Regions from separate parts of the Agrobacterium bohemicum genome, predicted to be linked through region 3. Evidence: predicted binding sites of a transcription regulator. Region 3 holds the regulator's gene; each other region holds the start of a gene.

Evidence for each region. Region 3 encodes LexA, which represses DNA repair genes until DNA is damaged. Its sites were predicted from a motif close to TGTTCNNNNTGTGTTCNG; they were not measured.
Region 1: a site for LexA is predicted at 1,253-1,270, ahead of ATO67_RS12955 (DNA recombination protein RmuC). Genes of this name have one in related genera too.
Region 2: a site for LexA is predicted at 1,833-1,850, ahead of dinB (DNA polymerase IV). Genes of this name have one in related genera too.

Annotation. Positions count from the first base shown of each region.
Region 1 covers NZ_KQ961029.1:157,461-162,506, forward strand. The annotation lists gene fmt (methionyl-tRNA formyltransferase) at 1-586, opposite strand, end outside; gene def (peptide deformylase) at 639-1,151, opposite strand; gene ATO67_RS12955 (DNA recombination protein RmuC) at 1,296-2,498, shown strand; gene ATO67_RS12960 (ribokinase) at 2,557-3,456, shown strand; gene trmB (tRNA (guanine(46)-N(7))-methyltransferase TrmB) at 3,464-4,162, opposite strand; gene metK (methionine adenosyltransferase) at 4,269-5,046, opposite strand, start outside.
Region 2 covers NZ_KQ961033.1:97,469-102,514, reverse strand. The annotation lists gene ATO67_RS17465 (hypothetical protein) at 1-352, shown strand, start outside; gene ATO67_RS17460 (hypothetical protein) at 386-628, opposite strand; gene dinB (DNA polymerase IV) at 716-1,795, opposite strand; gene ATO67_RS17450 (hypothetical protein) at 1,963-2,271, shown strand; gene ATO67_RS17445 (DUF4112 domain-containing protein) at 2,426-2,854, shown strand; gene ATO67_RS17440 (sensor histidine kinase) at 2,870-4,252, opposite strand; gene ATO67_RS17435 (response regulator transcription factor) at 4,249-4,917, opposite strand.
Region 3 covers NZ_KQ961023.1:237,879-242,924, reverse strand. The annotation lists gene ATO67_RS01170 (ComEC/Rec2 family competence protein) at 1-85, shown strand, start outside; gene ATO67_RS01165 (glutathione S-transferase family protein) at 181-858, opposite strand; gene lexA (transcriptional repressor LexA) at 1,243-1,965, opposite strand; gene kdsA (3-deoxy-8-phosphooctulonate synthase) at 2,236-3,084, shown strand; gene eno (phosphopyruvate hydratase) at 3,309-4,583, shown strand; gene ATO67_RS01145 (FtsB family cell division protein) at 4,728-5,045, shown strand.

The sequences.
Region 1 (5,046 bases), on a different contig from region 3:
GCGGTGTCAGCGGCAGATCGCCATCTTCCAGCTTCAGCATCGCTTCGCGCATCAGCCGCGCACCCGCCAGCATCAGGCTGTCATGCAATTCGCCAGCCGTCATATTAGCGCCGATGGCAACACACGCGGTCAGCGCAACGGGGCCAGTATCCAGCCCCTTTTCCATCTGCATGACCATCATGCCGGTCTCGGCATCGCCCGCCATGATGGCGCGTTGAATGGGGGCGGCACCGCGCCAGCGCGGTAGCAGTGAGGCGTGACCGTTGTAACAGCCAAGACGAGTGCCGTTCAAAATGGCTTCAGGCAACAGCAGGCCATAGGCAACGACAACGGCGACATCTGCGTTGAAGTCTTTGAATTCCGCCCTGTCTTCCTCAGCCTTGAAATTCACAGGCGTGAGAACCGGTATGCCGAGCAGTTCGGCGGCCTGATGCAGAGGCGATTTCTGGAGATCTAGACCGCGACGACCGCCTGGACGAGGCGGTTGCGTATAAACGGCGGCGATTTCGTGTCCCGCATCGACCAGAGCGCGAAGCGTGGGAACCGAAAATTCCGGCGTTCCCATGAAAATGATGCGCAGTGCCATGCTCGCCCCCTGCCCCGTCGCCCGATCCGACAATCTCTAGAAGACAGTCAGATCAGATTTTTGCGCGGGCCGCCTTGGTGAATTTCTTGATGACCATATCCCGTTTCAAGCGGGAAATGTGGTCGATGAACAGAACACCGTTCAGATGGTCCATTTCATGTTGCAGGCAGGTAGCCAAAAGGCCATCGGCTTCCACCGTCTGCTTTTTACCGTCGCGGTCGATATAGGCGACTGTCAGTGCAGCAGGACGCTCCACTTCCGCGTAGTAGTCGGGAATGGACAGACAGCCCTCCTCGTAGACAGACACATCGTCCGACACTTTGAGGATTTCCGGGTTGATGAAAACGACCGGCTTGCGGTCTTCATCTTCGCGCGAGATATCGATCACCAGCATGCGGCGCGCCACGCCGATCTGAATTGCGGCGAGACCAATGCCCGGCGCATCATACATCGTGTCCAGCATGTCATCGGCCAGACGCGTAATCTCGGCATCCACCTGTTCGATGGGCTTGGATTGCTGGCGCAGCAAAGGATCAGGCAAAATAATAAGAGGTTTGATCGTCATGGCTTCCCCATAACGCATCTCATCTTTGGAGGAAACAAAAAATAAAGGCCGATATTAGCGACATGAGCAGGGCCAAACGAGACTCATTCACGCCCTTGAAATGTTCCTGTTTTGATCTGACGAATCGCAAGAATTCTGTTAGATTTGGCTATGAACATCGATCTCAATGCGCTTGGTACGACAGCTTTCAGTCTCGGCAGCCTCCACATATCGGTTGGCGCTCTTCTCTGCATCGTCATTTCGGGGTGTCTGGTGGCTGCTGCCTTCATGTGGCGTAAACCGCCGGTTCCCGATCAGTCGCGTGACGAAATCACCGAACTTCTGAGAACACAATCGGAACTGCATGGTCGCATCGCCGCCATGACTGAGACATTGAGTGCGCGCCAGAACGAGATGAGCCAGACGCTGAACGACCGACTGGATGGCATGTCACAGCGCATCGGCACCACTTTGACGGAGCAAACACGCTCGACGCATGAAAATCTCAGTAAGCTGCAGGAGCGGCTTGCTGTCATCGATGCGGCACAGGGCAATATTCAGGATCTGGCCAAGGATGTGATAGGCTTGCAGGCCATCCTCAACAACAAACAGACACGCGGAGCCTTCGGGCAGGCGCGCATGGAAGCGCTGATTGCCGACGCCCTGCCTTCCGGTTCCTACAGTTTGCAGCCGACCCTTTCGAACGGTTTCCGTCCTGATTGCACCATCAGAATGCCGAACAATGCGCCGCCACTGGTCATTGATGCCAAGTTTCCCCTGGAAGCCTGGAACGCGCTGAAAGCCGACGATGCGCCGGAGGCAAAGCGCGCTGCCACGCAGCAGTTTCGTCGCGACATGGAGGTGCATATTCGCGATGTCGCCGAGAAGTATCTGATCTCCGGCGAAACGCAGGATACTGCTTTCATCTTCGTGCCGTCAGAATCGATTTTTGCCGATATTCACCAGCACTTCGAAAATCTCGTCCAGCGCGCACACCGGTCCCGCGTCGTCATCGTATCACCTTCACTGTTGATGCTCTCCGTTCAGGTCATACAGTCGGTTCTCAAAGACCAGCTTATGCGCGAACAGGCGCATCTTATTCAGGGCGAAGTCGCGATGCTGATGGACGATGTACGGCGTCTCGATGACAGAACGCGCAAGTTACAGGCGCATTTCGGACTGGCTCAAAAAGACGTGGACATGATGCTGACCTCCTCGGAAAAAGTTCTGGCGCGTGGGATAAAAATCGAGAGCCTGGATTTTTCGCTGTCTCAAAAAGAAATTGCTCGCTCCGAGGCAGAGCAATTACGCCGCATATCGGACGGGCGCCCGGGTGCCGCCAAACTGCGAGTGGTTGACGACGAGTGATCCACCCGGCAAAGTCCGGCTCTGTTTTGTATCGCTACCCTTTTATGGAATCACCCGCATGATCACAGTTTTTGGGTCCATCAACATGGATCTCGTCGCCATCTCCGAGCGCCTGCCCAAGCCTGGCGAAACGGTCACTGGAAAATCCTTTTCCACAGCGGCTGGCGGCAAGGGAGCAAACCAGGCGCTGGCCGCGAAACGTGCCGGTGCGATCGTGAAAATGGCAGGCGCCGTGGGTGACGACGCGTTTGCCGCACCCGCGCTGACGCTTCTTCGTGATGCGCGGACCGATCTGTCCTTGGTGAAAAGTGTTGCCGTGCCGACAGGCACCGCCGTCATTCTTATCGGCGAGGGCGGCGAGAACATGATCTCGGTCATTCCCGCCGCCAATGGAGAAGTCAACGTTGCGGATGCCGAGCGTGCTGTTTCTGAAATGGCGACCGGTGATATTCTGATGCTGCAATTGGAAATTCCAGCCGATGCCATCGAGGCCGCCCTGAAAGCAGCCAAGGCAAAACGTATCACTACGATCATCAACACGGCGCCTTTGACATCACAGGCTCAACACCTCTCACGGCTTTCCGATATCGTCATCGCCAACGAAACCGAATTCGAGCTTTTGATCGGAAAAAACGGCCTTTCACCAGAACAGAGGGAAACAGAGCTTTCGACGCGCCATGGGGAGACAGGTCAGACCTTTATCGTCACGCTGGGTGCAGAGGGCGTGATCGCTATCCGCAACGGCAAGCTCTTTAAGGCCACAGGCCTTAAAATCGAACCTGTCGATACCGTCGGCGCTGGCGATACGTTCTGTGGTTATCTGGCTGCAAGCCTCGACGCCGGTCTGGATTTCGAGTTAGCGCTTCGCCGGGCAGCCGTCGCCGGTTCGCTGGCCTGCACCCGTGAAGGTGCGCAGCCATCCATTCCTGTTGCATCCGAAGTGGAAGCAAAGGTCTGAACCATTATCAGGTACGGATGAAAGTGAGATAGGCGGAACTGCGACCTTCACGCTTCGCCTTGTTCTCGTATCGGGTACCCGGCCATGTATCGAAAGGTGTCGACCAGTCTGCTGAGATTTCTGCAGTCCACTTAAATCCGCCGTGGTGGGCGCAATGTTGAAGCGTCCAGTTAACATAGGTGTCGATGTCGGAGGCAAAGCAGAACTTGGCTCCAGGCTTCAACACACGGTGAAACCGCGCCAGATTGACATCTGACACGAAGCGCCGCTTCCAGTGCTTTTTCTTCGGCCAGGGATCAGGATAGAGCAGATCGATATGGTCGATGCACGCATCCGGTAGCCAGTCCAGCAACTGTGTTGCATCGTCGTCATAGAGGCGGATGTTCATCAATTCGCGTTCGCGCACGCTGCCCAGCAATTTCGCCATGGAATTGACGAAGGGCTCGACGCCGAAGAAGCCGGTGGCCGGATTTTCGGAGGCACGGTGGATGAGATGCTCACCACCGCCAAAGCCGATTTCAAGGCGAATGGATTTCACATCAGCGGGAAAAAGCGCCGCGAGGTTTTTAGGCGGCGGCGTCTCAAGATCGACCTTAAGCAAGGGCAAAAGGTTTTCAATCGTATCGACCTGCTGGTTGCGCAGCGGTTTGCCTTTCCGCCTGCCAAAAAACGCCTCGGTTGCGCGTGACCGCCGCTCTTCCGTCATGTCAGTACTCTCAAGCCAGATAGATTAACCCGTGCAGTGCCTTCAAGGGCTCTGCACGGGTTATGATGTCAGACCGTATCTCTCAATCAGCGCTGATTGACAAGTCTTATGCCGCTTTCAGGGCGTCCTTCAGCGGCTTGACGAGGTCAAGTTTCTCCCAGGAGAACGAACCGTCACGGCCAGCCTTGCGGCCGAAGTGACCATAAGAAGACGTTTTTGCATAGATCGGCTTGTTAAGATCGAGATGACGACGAATGCCCGATGGCGACAGATCGATGACCTTGCGGATCGCGGCCTCGACTTCGTCTTCGCTCAGCTTGCCAGTCTCGTGGAAATCGACATAGACCGACAATGGCTGCGCAACGCCGATGGCGTAGGACAGCTGGATCGTGCAACGCTCTGCCAATCCTGCCGCGACGACATTCTTGGCGATATAGCGGGCCGCGTAAGCAGCGGAACGGTCAACCTTTGTCGTATCCTTGCCGGAAAACGCGCCGCCGCCATGAGGGGCAGCACCGCCATAGGTGTCCACGATGATCTTACGACCGGTCAGGCCAGCGTCACCATCAGGACCACCGATCACGAACTTGCCGGTTGGGTTGATGTACCACTGGCAATCGTCTGCGATCTTCAACTCGCCGAGTGCTTCACGGATGTAAGGCTCCACGACGGAACGGACTTTCTTGGAGTCCCAGCTTGCATCAAGGTGCTGCGTGGACAAAACGATGGAGACGGCTTCGGAGGCCTTTCCATCGACGTAACGCACTGTAACCTGGCTCTTGGCATCGGGGCCAAGCTTTGCAGCTTCGCCTTCACCGCTTTTACGCGCAGTGGCCAGAAGCTGGAGAATACGGTGCGAATAATAGATCGGGGCCGGCATCAGG
Region 2 (5,046 bases), on a different contig from region 3:
CACTCCCTTCGCCGATCCAGAGACATCGCTTTACACCGATCCAGGTGTTGTTCCGGCTGATGAAACGGATTTTGCGTCCAAGCCCGATGCGCCGCTGGTCGAGGATGCTTTGAGGTATGTGGCGGAGAGGGACGCCGGGTTTGGCAGTTCTGTGACTGATGAACTGAAGGCCATACGCGGAGAAGTGGAAAGCCTTTCATACCGTGCAGGCGACACGCTCTCGACCAACCTTGTGGCAGCGCCCGAAAAGACTGTTCGATCAGCGCGGCGTCTCATAGATCAACACCCAATTGCATCACTCGGCCTCGCTGCTTTGCTCGGATTCGCGTTTGGATCGACGCGCAGGCATTGATTCAGCGATTGGGAAACAGGGAGATTTAGCGAGTTATCCGCGAAAATCTCCCTCGTTCGTCTCCCGCTCATCATAATTCACATCCCATTCTTTCTTGATCGGTTTCTTTCCGGGAGGCGTTTTATGCATGGTCGCATCGTCTGATCCGGTAATCACCCGCGGCTTGGCGCTGTCCACTCCATTATTATCGCTGTGCTTCAAACCTTTGGTATATTGCCCTTTGGCATCGTCGTGAATGTCTTCCACAGAACCCTTAACGTCTTTTTGCGGTGTCATCACGTGTCTCCTTTGAGCTGTTTCGCGAGGATTTGTCTGCACTCCTGAGCGAACAGCAAGTGACACCTGTTGTTCCCGAAAAAATAATCATAGTTTGAGAGCAAGCTGCGGCTCTTGGAATGTTTGCTGGCTGTTGAGTGAGGAAAGGGTAACGCCCAGAAGCCTCACTGAACGCTTGAATGGAAACACGGACGCCAGCAGAACCTCTGCGATCTCCGTGATAATCCCGGCATCGGAAATCGGTTCGGATACTGTCTTGCTGCGTGTCGCCTGGCTGAAATCGGAGTATTTGATTTTAACGGTGACCGTTTTTGCGGCGATATCATGCGCCTCGCAATAGCGCCGCACTTTTTCTACCAGTGGTTTTAGCTCCGCTTTGGCTCGATCGAGATCACCGATATCCTCAGCGAACGTGTCTTCGGCGCCCACCGATTTGCGGATACGGTCGGCTTTCACCTGTCGTTCGTCGATGCCACGGGCGATGCCGTAGAAATATGCGCCAGACTTGCCGAAATGCTGCTGCAAAAAGCTCAATGGTTTCGACTTCAGATCAAGGCCGGTTTCGATGCCGTGATTTTTCATCCGCTCAGCCGTCGCTGGCCCAACGCCATGGAATTTCTTGACGGCAAGAGACTCGACAAAGCCTGGCCCGTTTTTAGGCGTAATAACAGCCTGACCGTTAGGCTTGTTCAGGTCGCTCGCCATCTTGGCAAGAAACTTGTTGTAGGAGATGCCAGCTGAGGCATTGAGACCTGTGACGACCTTGATCTTTGCACGAATTTCAAGCGCGATCTCGGTCGCGATTTCCATGCCTTTCAGGTTTTCAGTCACATCAAGATAAGCCTCGTCCAGCGAAAGCGGTTCGATCAATGGCGTATATTCGGCAAAGATTTCACGGATTTGATGCGAAACCTGCCGGTAGACGTCGAAGCGAGGCGGCACGAAAATCAAATCTGGGCACTTGCGCTTTGCAGTCACTGAAGGCATTGCCGAATGCACACCGAAAGTTCTGGCCTCGTAACTTGCCGCAGCCACGACACCGCGCGCTGCCGACCCGCCAACGGCCAACGGCAGGCCTCGAAGGGCAGGATTATCCCGCTGTTCCACCGATGCGTAGAAGGCATCCATATCAACGTGAATAATTTTTCGAACCGGAGGCTGGGCCATGACATCCATCTCCTAACGCCTCCCCTCAAGGTGAAATCGAAACAAAAAGAGAACATACCAGCTTTTATGCAAATTTCCAGTGCTGTCGCTCTTTCGTGCGGCGTCGAACGGAACTCTCCGGTCTCGAGTGAGTATGCCTATATTGATACTCAAAACAGGAGAAACCTATGGCCGACGACAGCACAACGACAATGAAAGCGCTTTTCGAAACGCGTGCGGCGGCAGACCTTGCGGTTGAGCATCTGGTTCAGCAACACGGGATATCGCGATCTGACATCTTCATCCAATCCACAACGGCTGAGAACACAGTTGGTGTTTCGCAGTCTGGAGGTGATGTGTCCGCCAACGATAATGCGCGGCAAGACGCACCGCTTGCTGGCGAAATCGAAGTGTCCGCCGATATTTCCGCCAACGATGTCGCGGCTGTACAACGCAGTCTGGGCGAGGCGGGCGCGATCCGCGTTTCAGCAGGCTGAAATGCTGTGGGGTTTCTGTTAACACGGCCCCAGTTGACGGGCCGTGTGCATTCATTGGTCCCCTACCATCTGCGCGGTATCCCTTGAACGCAACCGTCCGCGTCCCCATTCATTTATAGCGTAAATACTTTTATCTCTCGGGTTGGAGTGCATCATGGCCGCAAAAACTTGGAATGCAGATGGCGCTGCAACAGGGACAGCAAGCGATTTCACCGATAGTGCGGAGCGCATTCGGAGATTGCGTCGGCTGTCCGGCATTGCTCGCCTGATGGATACGGCTATCGGAATACCGGGTACGCGCATCCGTTTTGGTGCCGACTCCATCCTAGGTCTGATGCCGCTTGTTGGAGATGGTGCTGGGGCGATGGTTGGTTTGTATATCGTCAACGAAGCCCGCCGCCTTGGCGTTCCGCGTGACAAGCTTGCGCGCATGGTGGGTAATATTGGCCTGGATGCTGTCGTCGGCAGCGTGCCGCTCGTCGGGGATCTGTTCGACGTCTATTTCAAGTCACACCGCCGGAACGTCGATATGATTATAGATCACTTCGGTATTCAGCAGGACGAGTTGAAACGGAAGCGGTGAATTCTGAACGCTGGTTCAAGCCGTCGATGACCGAGAGGGTATCGCCGCAGGCAGAACGAGGATCGCTCTTAAGCCCTGCGGAGAATTGCGTTCCAGTGTGAGAGAACCGCTATCGAGTTCGGCGAGTTCGTTGGTGATGGTCAGTCCGAAGCCAGTGCCAGAGATGCGCTCGTCTTCTCTGACGCCCGGAAGCAAAACCGCCTCCATCCGATCGACAGGGATGCCCGGTCCGTCGTCCTCGATAGTAATGCGCAGGGTCGCTTTGTCTCTTACAGCAGTCACCTTTACGGTGGAGGATGTCCACTTGAAGGCGTTTTCGATCAGGTTTCCCAACATTTCTTCAAGGTCGTTATCGTCGCAGGCGACCCTCAATTCGCTGTCGATGACGGTCTCGAACCGGACAGTCTTTTCCGCATGGATGGAGCTGATTGCCAAGTGCAAATTCGTGACGGTATCGGCTACGTTGGCGCTTGCCGTGCTCCCGCTCGTCGCCATGGCCTGGCGCGTTGAGCTTAGGTGGTGCTTGATCCTGTGATCGATACGTTGGCCGAGATCTCGCAAAGTGCCGTCTGGATCATTGCTATCATTCAAGGCCAGTAAAAGGCTCGCGACCGGGGTTTTAAGCCCGTGTGCGAGATTGGCAAATTGCATGCGCGTGGCGATAAGGCGCTCTTCGTTTGCCGCGAGGAGAGCGTTCGTCTTGGTCGATAGCGGAGAAAGCTCTGGAGAGAGTTGTGGTGGCAGGCGCGCCAGTTCGCCACGGTTGATGGCATCGATATCCGCGACCATCGTTCCAAGTGGGCGCAAGCCAAACCGAATTTGCCACAGCGTCCCGAACAATAGAACGATGCCCAGTAACAGCATGCAGGGTATCAGCCATGACAATGCTCTGACCGCCGGGTCGATCAACGCGCCGGAGGGTGCCGTTGCTGTGATGGTCATCATGGTGCCGTTGATGCTGCGTGTTATCTGGCGGGTATAGAGCGTTTTCCCGTGTTCATCTCGGGCTTCTCCGGGTGACGCCATGCCCGTCAGCATGTGCTTCAAGCTCTGACGGGGGGGCGGAGCGTCTATGGCGCTTTGCGCGAGTGAGCCAGACGTCAGACGGTGTCCATTTGAATCGATCTGCCAGTACCATCCTGATCCGCTCCGATCAAACGGAGGAGCATCCATCGGTGTGGAAAGTGAAAGCTGGCCACTCGCAAGTGGCTGCACGGCATTTGCGAGTGCGCCTATTTGCGTGTCCAGACGCTGGTCTATTTGTTCACGCACGACATTCTTAAGCGCCAGCCAAAGGATGACGGACGCGACAACAAGCGCTGCGGTGACGAAGAACCCTGAAAACAATAGCAGTCGTCTCGCCAGCGATTTCGGGGCGCGCAGTTTCATCGGCTTCACGACGTCACCGCAGCCGTTAGCATATAGCCACGCCCTCTAACGGTTTCGATCCGCTCGGCTCCTATCTTTTTGCGCAGCCGGGCGATGATGACCTCCATGGAATTGGAGTCCACTTCCGCGTCTCCTTCATAAACGCGTTCGTTGAGTTCGCGCCGGTCCACCACGGTTTCCTTTCGCAGGATCAAGCAGGACAGAACGCGCCATTCCAGAGCCGTCAGCTTCAAGGGAAGACCATCAAGTTCAAACGTGCCCAGTTGCGCATCGAAAACAAGAGGCCCGCAATTCAGCCTTGCCGAGGCGTAGCCAGCAGCGCGGCGCACCAGCGCCCGAAGCCTGAGCACCAGTTCTTCGACCTTGAATGGCTTGGGCAGAAAATCATCCGCACCCGCCTTGAAGCTTGCGACCTTGTCCGGCCATCCATCGCGGGCTGTCAGAACCAGAACGGGCAGGTTGCGCTCGCTCTCTCGCCAGCCTTTCAGAACCGAGATGCCGTCGATTTTCGGCAGACCGAGGTCGAGAATGGCAACGTCGAACAACTCCGTCAGTCCGGCGTGCAGGGCATCTTCGCCGTCGCGGGCTATATCGACGACGAAGTTTTCGAGCCGAAGTGCGCTGGCTATCCTGCTGCCGAGATCTGCATCATCTTCTACGAGCAACACGCGCATGAGGGGACTTTCAAATGGAAGAAATGCCAGAAACTTATGGATATCAGCTTAACTCAAACTGAACAGGAAGGTTCAGCAGGGTGTGGGTATGGTTGAGTTAGTTTGTGCTTGTCATTCAAAAGGAGCACT
Region 3 (5,046 bases):
GCATCGCAGCTACGACTGGCGCAGCAGAGAGTTCACTCAAAAGCTTCCAGCTCACATTGAGCAGATGTTGTCTCGCCAACCTTAGCGCGTTGACGGAGAAACGGGGGGGTGTAACTGCTACGTGCCGCAGTCGACACCGTCTTCCGTAACCCATGCTAAAAAGCTGCGTTCGCCTCTGCGTTATTCTGCGCGCAGATCTTCCGTCCACTCTCCGACTGCCCCGGCCTCAGCTTCGTGGCCAGCATCCCGCCATGTTTCCAGCAAGGCTGCGTCTTGCCATTCCTGCATCGCAGGTAGTGAAAGTAGCCGGTTTTTATAGGCGTCTGCTTCCACCGACAGCGGCGTGTTATAGGTTTGGAAACGGAACGCGACCGGGCAATAAAACGCATCAACAGCGGTGAATTTCTCTCCCGCCAGAAATGGGCCTCCAAACGAGGACAGACCTTGCCGCCACAACGCATCGATACGTAAAATGTCCTTCATTAAAGGCTCATTGATTGCCGATGGACGAATACGCAAGCCGACGGTCATCGGGTGTTCATTGCGCAGGCTCTGAAAGCCGGAGTGCATTTCGGCAGAGGCCGAGCGAGACCATGCGCGCGCTTTGACGTCGGATGCCCATACACCATCGTGGCGTTCTGCCAAATATTCTGCGATTGCGAGCGTATCCCAAACAGTTAGGTCATCTTCGACAAGACATGGAACCTTGCCTGTAGGAGAGAAATCCAGAAAATTGTCGTTCGATGTTCCAAACTTCACGAGCTTTTCGTCAAACGCAATCCCAAGTTCTTTCATCAAAACCCAAGGTCGCAGCGACCACGAAGAATAATTCTTATTGGCTATATAAAGATCATACATGGCATTTCCCCTCGTTACCCAGCATGCCTAGCGCGAGAATACCGCATGATCCAGACGGTCGAGACGATGACGCTTATCAAACTATTTGATGGACAGCCTCGGTTGTACTCAAAGCAAATTTCAAAAGAGTCAATTAAGCGAGGGCTACCAATCATCTTGCCAATTCGGCAAAGACCATCGAACTCCAGTCGCCAATCTAAAAAATGATTACCCGGATAACAAGTTGGAGGCCGCCGAAGACAAAAAAAGAAGTTTTGTTGCTGTAATGAATTGCTGAACGCGGCCACGACCCGTCGCTGGGCGCCTAATCATAATGACGATAAACGGAGCCGCTCGATTGAAGTTAAAAAAGGGCAAATCAGGCTCAAGCTTGCCTTTACACTCTTAATGGTACCGGCGGATCAGTCCAACGAGTTTGCCTTGAATTTTTACTCTGTCAGGCCCGAAAATGCGGGTCTCGTAGGCAGGGTTTGCAGCCTCTAGTGCGATAGATGCACCTTTGCGCCGAAACCGCTTTAAGGTCGCTTCTTCATCGTCGACCAGAGCGACGACGATATCGCCCGGATTTGCGGTGTTTACGTCGCGAATGATAACGGTATCGCCGTCGAAAATCCCGGCTTCGATCATCGAATCGCCTTTGACTTCCAGTGCATAATGTTCGCCCGAGCCCAGCATATCCATCGGAACGACAACGTCGTGGGTGTTGTTCTGGATCGCAGAAATAGGCACGCCAGCAGCGATTCTGCCCATCACAGGGACACTCACGGCATTGGACAGGCTGTCGTTGGTGGCAACGGGACGCGCTATTGGCTCCGCTGGCTTCGACTTGCCCAGACTACCTTCGATAACGCTCGGAGAAAAGCCACGCTGCGGTTTAGCTCGAGGAGAGTATGATTCGGGAAGTTTGATAACTTCCAATGCGCGGGCTCTATTCGGTAGCCGGCGAATAAAACCACGTTCTTCCAAGGCGGTGATCAACCGATGGATGCCTGACTTCGAAGCTAGGTCGAGTGCATCCTTCATTTCATCGAAAGATGGAGGCACGCCAGACTCCTTCATTCTCTCATGAATGAATAAAAGCAATTCCTGCTGTTTGCGCGTGAGCATGAAGAAACACCCTTGGAGATTCGAGGCGGAGATTCGTGAAACAAATACAGAACGAACACTATATGTTCCATATGTGTTCTGCAATCCCTTAAAATTCCGTCAAATTCATTTAAGCGTTTTCGGATGATTAAATTCGTATTCCGGAGTCGTCATGAATATCCTCGACAGTGACTCCGGCACAGCTTGCTGCTAAGTGCATGCCCAATACAGATTTGGGATTATTTCGGTGGCACGCCATCGAGACCGTCCGCTATATGCTGAGGGAAGACGATGAGTGTGACGAACAATCTGAAAGTTGTGGCGGGGCAGGGCTCCAAGGCGGTGTCGTTTGCCAATACCGAACGTTTCTCGCTGATCGCCGGACCGTGTCAGATGGAGAGCCGCGACCACGCGTTCATGATTGCAGAAACGCTCGCGGAACTATGCAGCAGGCTTGGGATCGGGCTAGTCTACAAATCGTCTTTCGATAAGGCCAATCGTACGTCGCTTTCCGGCCAACGCGGCATCGGCATCGATAAGGCGTTGGAGATTTTTGCTGAGCTGAAGACGCAGTTTGGTTTTCCCGTGCTGTCGGACATTCATACGGAAGAGCAGTGCGGCATCGTTGCGCCGGTGGTTGATATTCTACAGATTCCGGCTTTCCTCAGTCGTCAGACTGACCTCCTTGTCGCGGCCGCGAAAACCGGTCGCGTCATAAACGTCAAAAAAGGCCAGTTTCTGGCGCCATGGGACATGAAGAACGTGCTGGCGAAGCTGAATGAAAGCGGAAACCCGAACGTTCTCCTGTGTGAACGTGGCGCGTCCTTCGGTTACAACACACTCGTGTCCGACATGCGTTCACTTCCAATCATGGCATCGCTTGGCGCGCCCGTCGTTTTTGATGCGACCCACTCCGTACAGCAACCGGGCGGGCAGGGTGGGTCGACCGGTGGTCAGCGTGAGTTCGTGGAAACGCTGTCCCGGGCGGCTGTCGCGGTCGGTATCGCGGGTCTTTTTGTTGAAACGCACGAAGATCCGGACAACGCTCCGTCAGATGGACCCAACATGGTTCACTTGAAGGATATGCCGAAGCTTCTTGAGAAGCTGTTGGCCTTCGACGACATCGCCAAAGCCGCCTGACCGGTTTTGGCCCCAATCGGCCTTTATCTAAAACCGGCACATTGAGTGGGCGCTGTCATTGTAATTTCTTTTGCATCGTCTACAGCAACTGAAGACATTCAATCGACTCGCAGCTCTGGCGACCGGTTTTATCGCGCAGCCAATCCGAAAAGCGCTTCACAGTGTTCGGGATGCGCTTTAAGACAGGCAGCTGAAAAAACTGTTCCAGTCCCAAGGGAGAGATCATGACAGCCATTACCGACATCATCGCACGCGAAATCCTCGACAGCCGTGGTAACCCGACTGTTGAAGTCGATGTCTATCTGGAAGACGGCTCCTTCGGCCGTGCGGCCGTTCCATCGGGTGCCTCGACAGGTGCGCATGAAGCCGTTGAGTTGCGCGATGGTGGCAAGCGTTACCTCGGTAAAGGTGTCGAGAAGGCAGTTGAGGCCGTCAACACGGAAATCTTCGACGTTCTTGGTGGTTTCGATGCCGAAAGCCAGATTCATGTCGATAACACTCTGATCGAACTGGATGGCACACCGAACAAGTCTCGCCTCGGCGCCAACGCCATTCTCGGCGTGTCGCTCGCTGTTGCCAAGGCTGCAGCCGAAACAACTGGCCTGCCGCTCTACCGCTACGTTGGTGGCCCAAATGCGCATCTGCTGCCGGTTCCGATGATGAACATCATCAATGGCGGCGCGCATGCCGACAACCCGATCGATTTCCAAGAATTCATGATCATGCCGGTCGGCGCGGAAAATATCCGTGACGCTGTGCGAATCGGCGCGGAAATCTTCCATGTACTGAAAAAGGAACTGTCGGCTCAGGGTTTCAATACGAACGTCGGTGATGAAGGCGGTTTCGCTCCAGGTCTGAAAAGCGCCCCTGAAGCGCTCGATTTCATCATGAAGTCTGTTGAAAAAGCTGGCTACAAGCCAGGCGACGACGTCGCACTTGCTCTCGATTGCGCTTCGACTGAATTTTTCAAGAACGGCAAGTATGAGATGGAAGGCGAAGGCCGTACGCTGGAACCTGAAGCCATGGCGGATTACCTCGCTGAACTGGCAGCCAAATACCCGATCATCTCCATCGAAGACGGCATGGCCGAAGACGATTGGGACGGCTGGAAGTACCTGACCGACAAGATCGGTTCCAAGGTTCAGCTCGTAGGCGACGATCTTTTCGTCACCAACTCCGCGCGCCTTCGTGACGGTATCAAGATGGGCGTTGCCAACTCCATCCTCGTAAAAGTCAACCAGATCGGCTCGCTGACAGAAACGCTCGATGCTGTTGAGACGGCTCACAAGGCTGGCTACACCGCTGTTATGTCGCACCGTTCGGGCGAAACCGAAGATTCGACAATTGCCGATCTTTCGGTTGCAACCAACTGCGGACAGATCAAGACGGGCTCCCTTTCGCGTTCTGACCGTCTGGCCAAGTACAATCAGTTAATACGAATTGAAGAAATGCTCGGTCCGCAGGCGGCTTATGCTGGTCGCTCTATCCTGCGCGGCTGATACTGCATCGCGATATTTAAAAAGGCTCGCTTCGGCGGGCCTTTTTTTGTGCGATGCGATTGGCGGAGGATTTAAGGTCAACGGATGGTTAAGCAAATGCGTCTATGGTGAAGCAAGTAACGCGTTTTAAGGCTGTTTCAGAGTATGTGGACCAAGCATCACAAGAAAAGACGTTTTGGCCGTCTTGTCGTTCCGGCAATTACCGTCGCCTTCCTTTCCTATTTCGGATATCATTCCATCCATGGTGATTTCGGGCTCCAGGCGACCGAGCAGTTGGAGCGTCAACGTATTGCCAGGACGGCCGAGCTTGCAAAGCTGACCAAAGCCCGTGTCGCCCTGGAGCGGCAAGTGGAATTGATGAGCGATGGCTCGCTTGAGCGGGACATGATCGATGAAATCTCGCGTTATCAGCTCAATATGTCGCGCGCGGACGAAATCGTCATCATGAATACATATTTCTGAT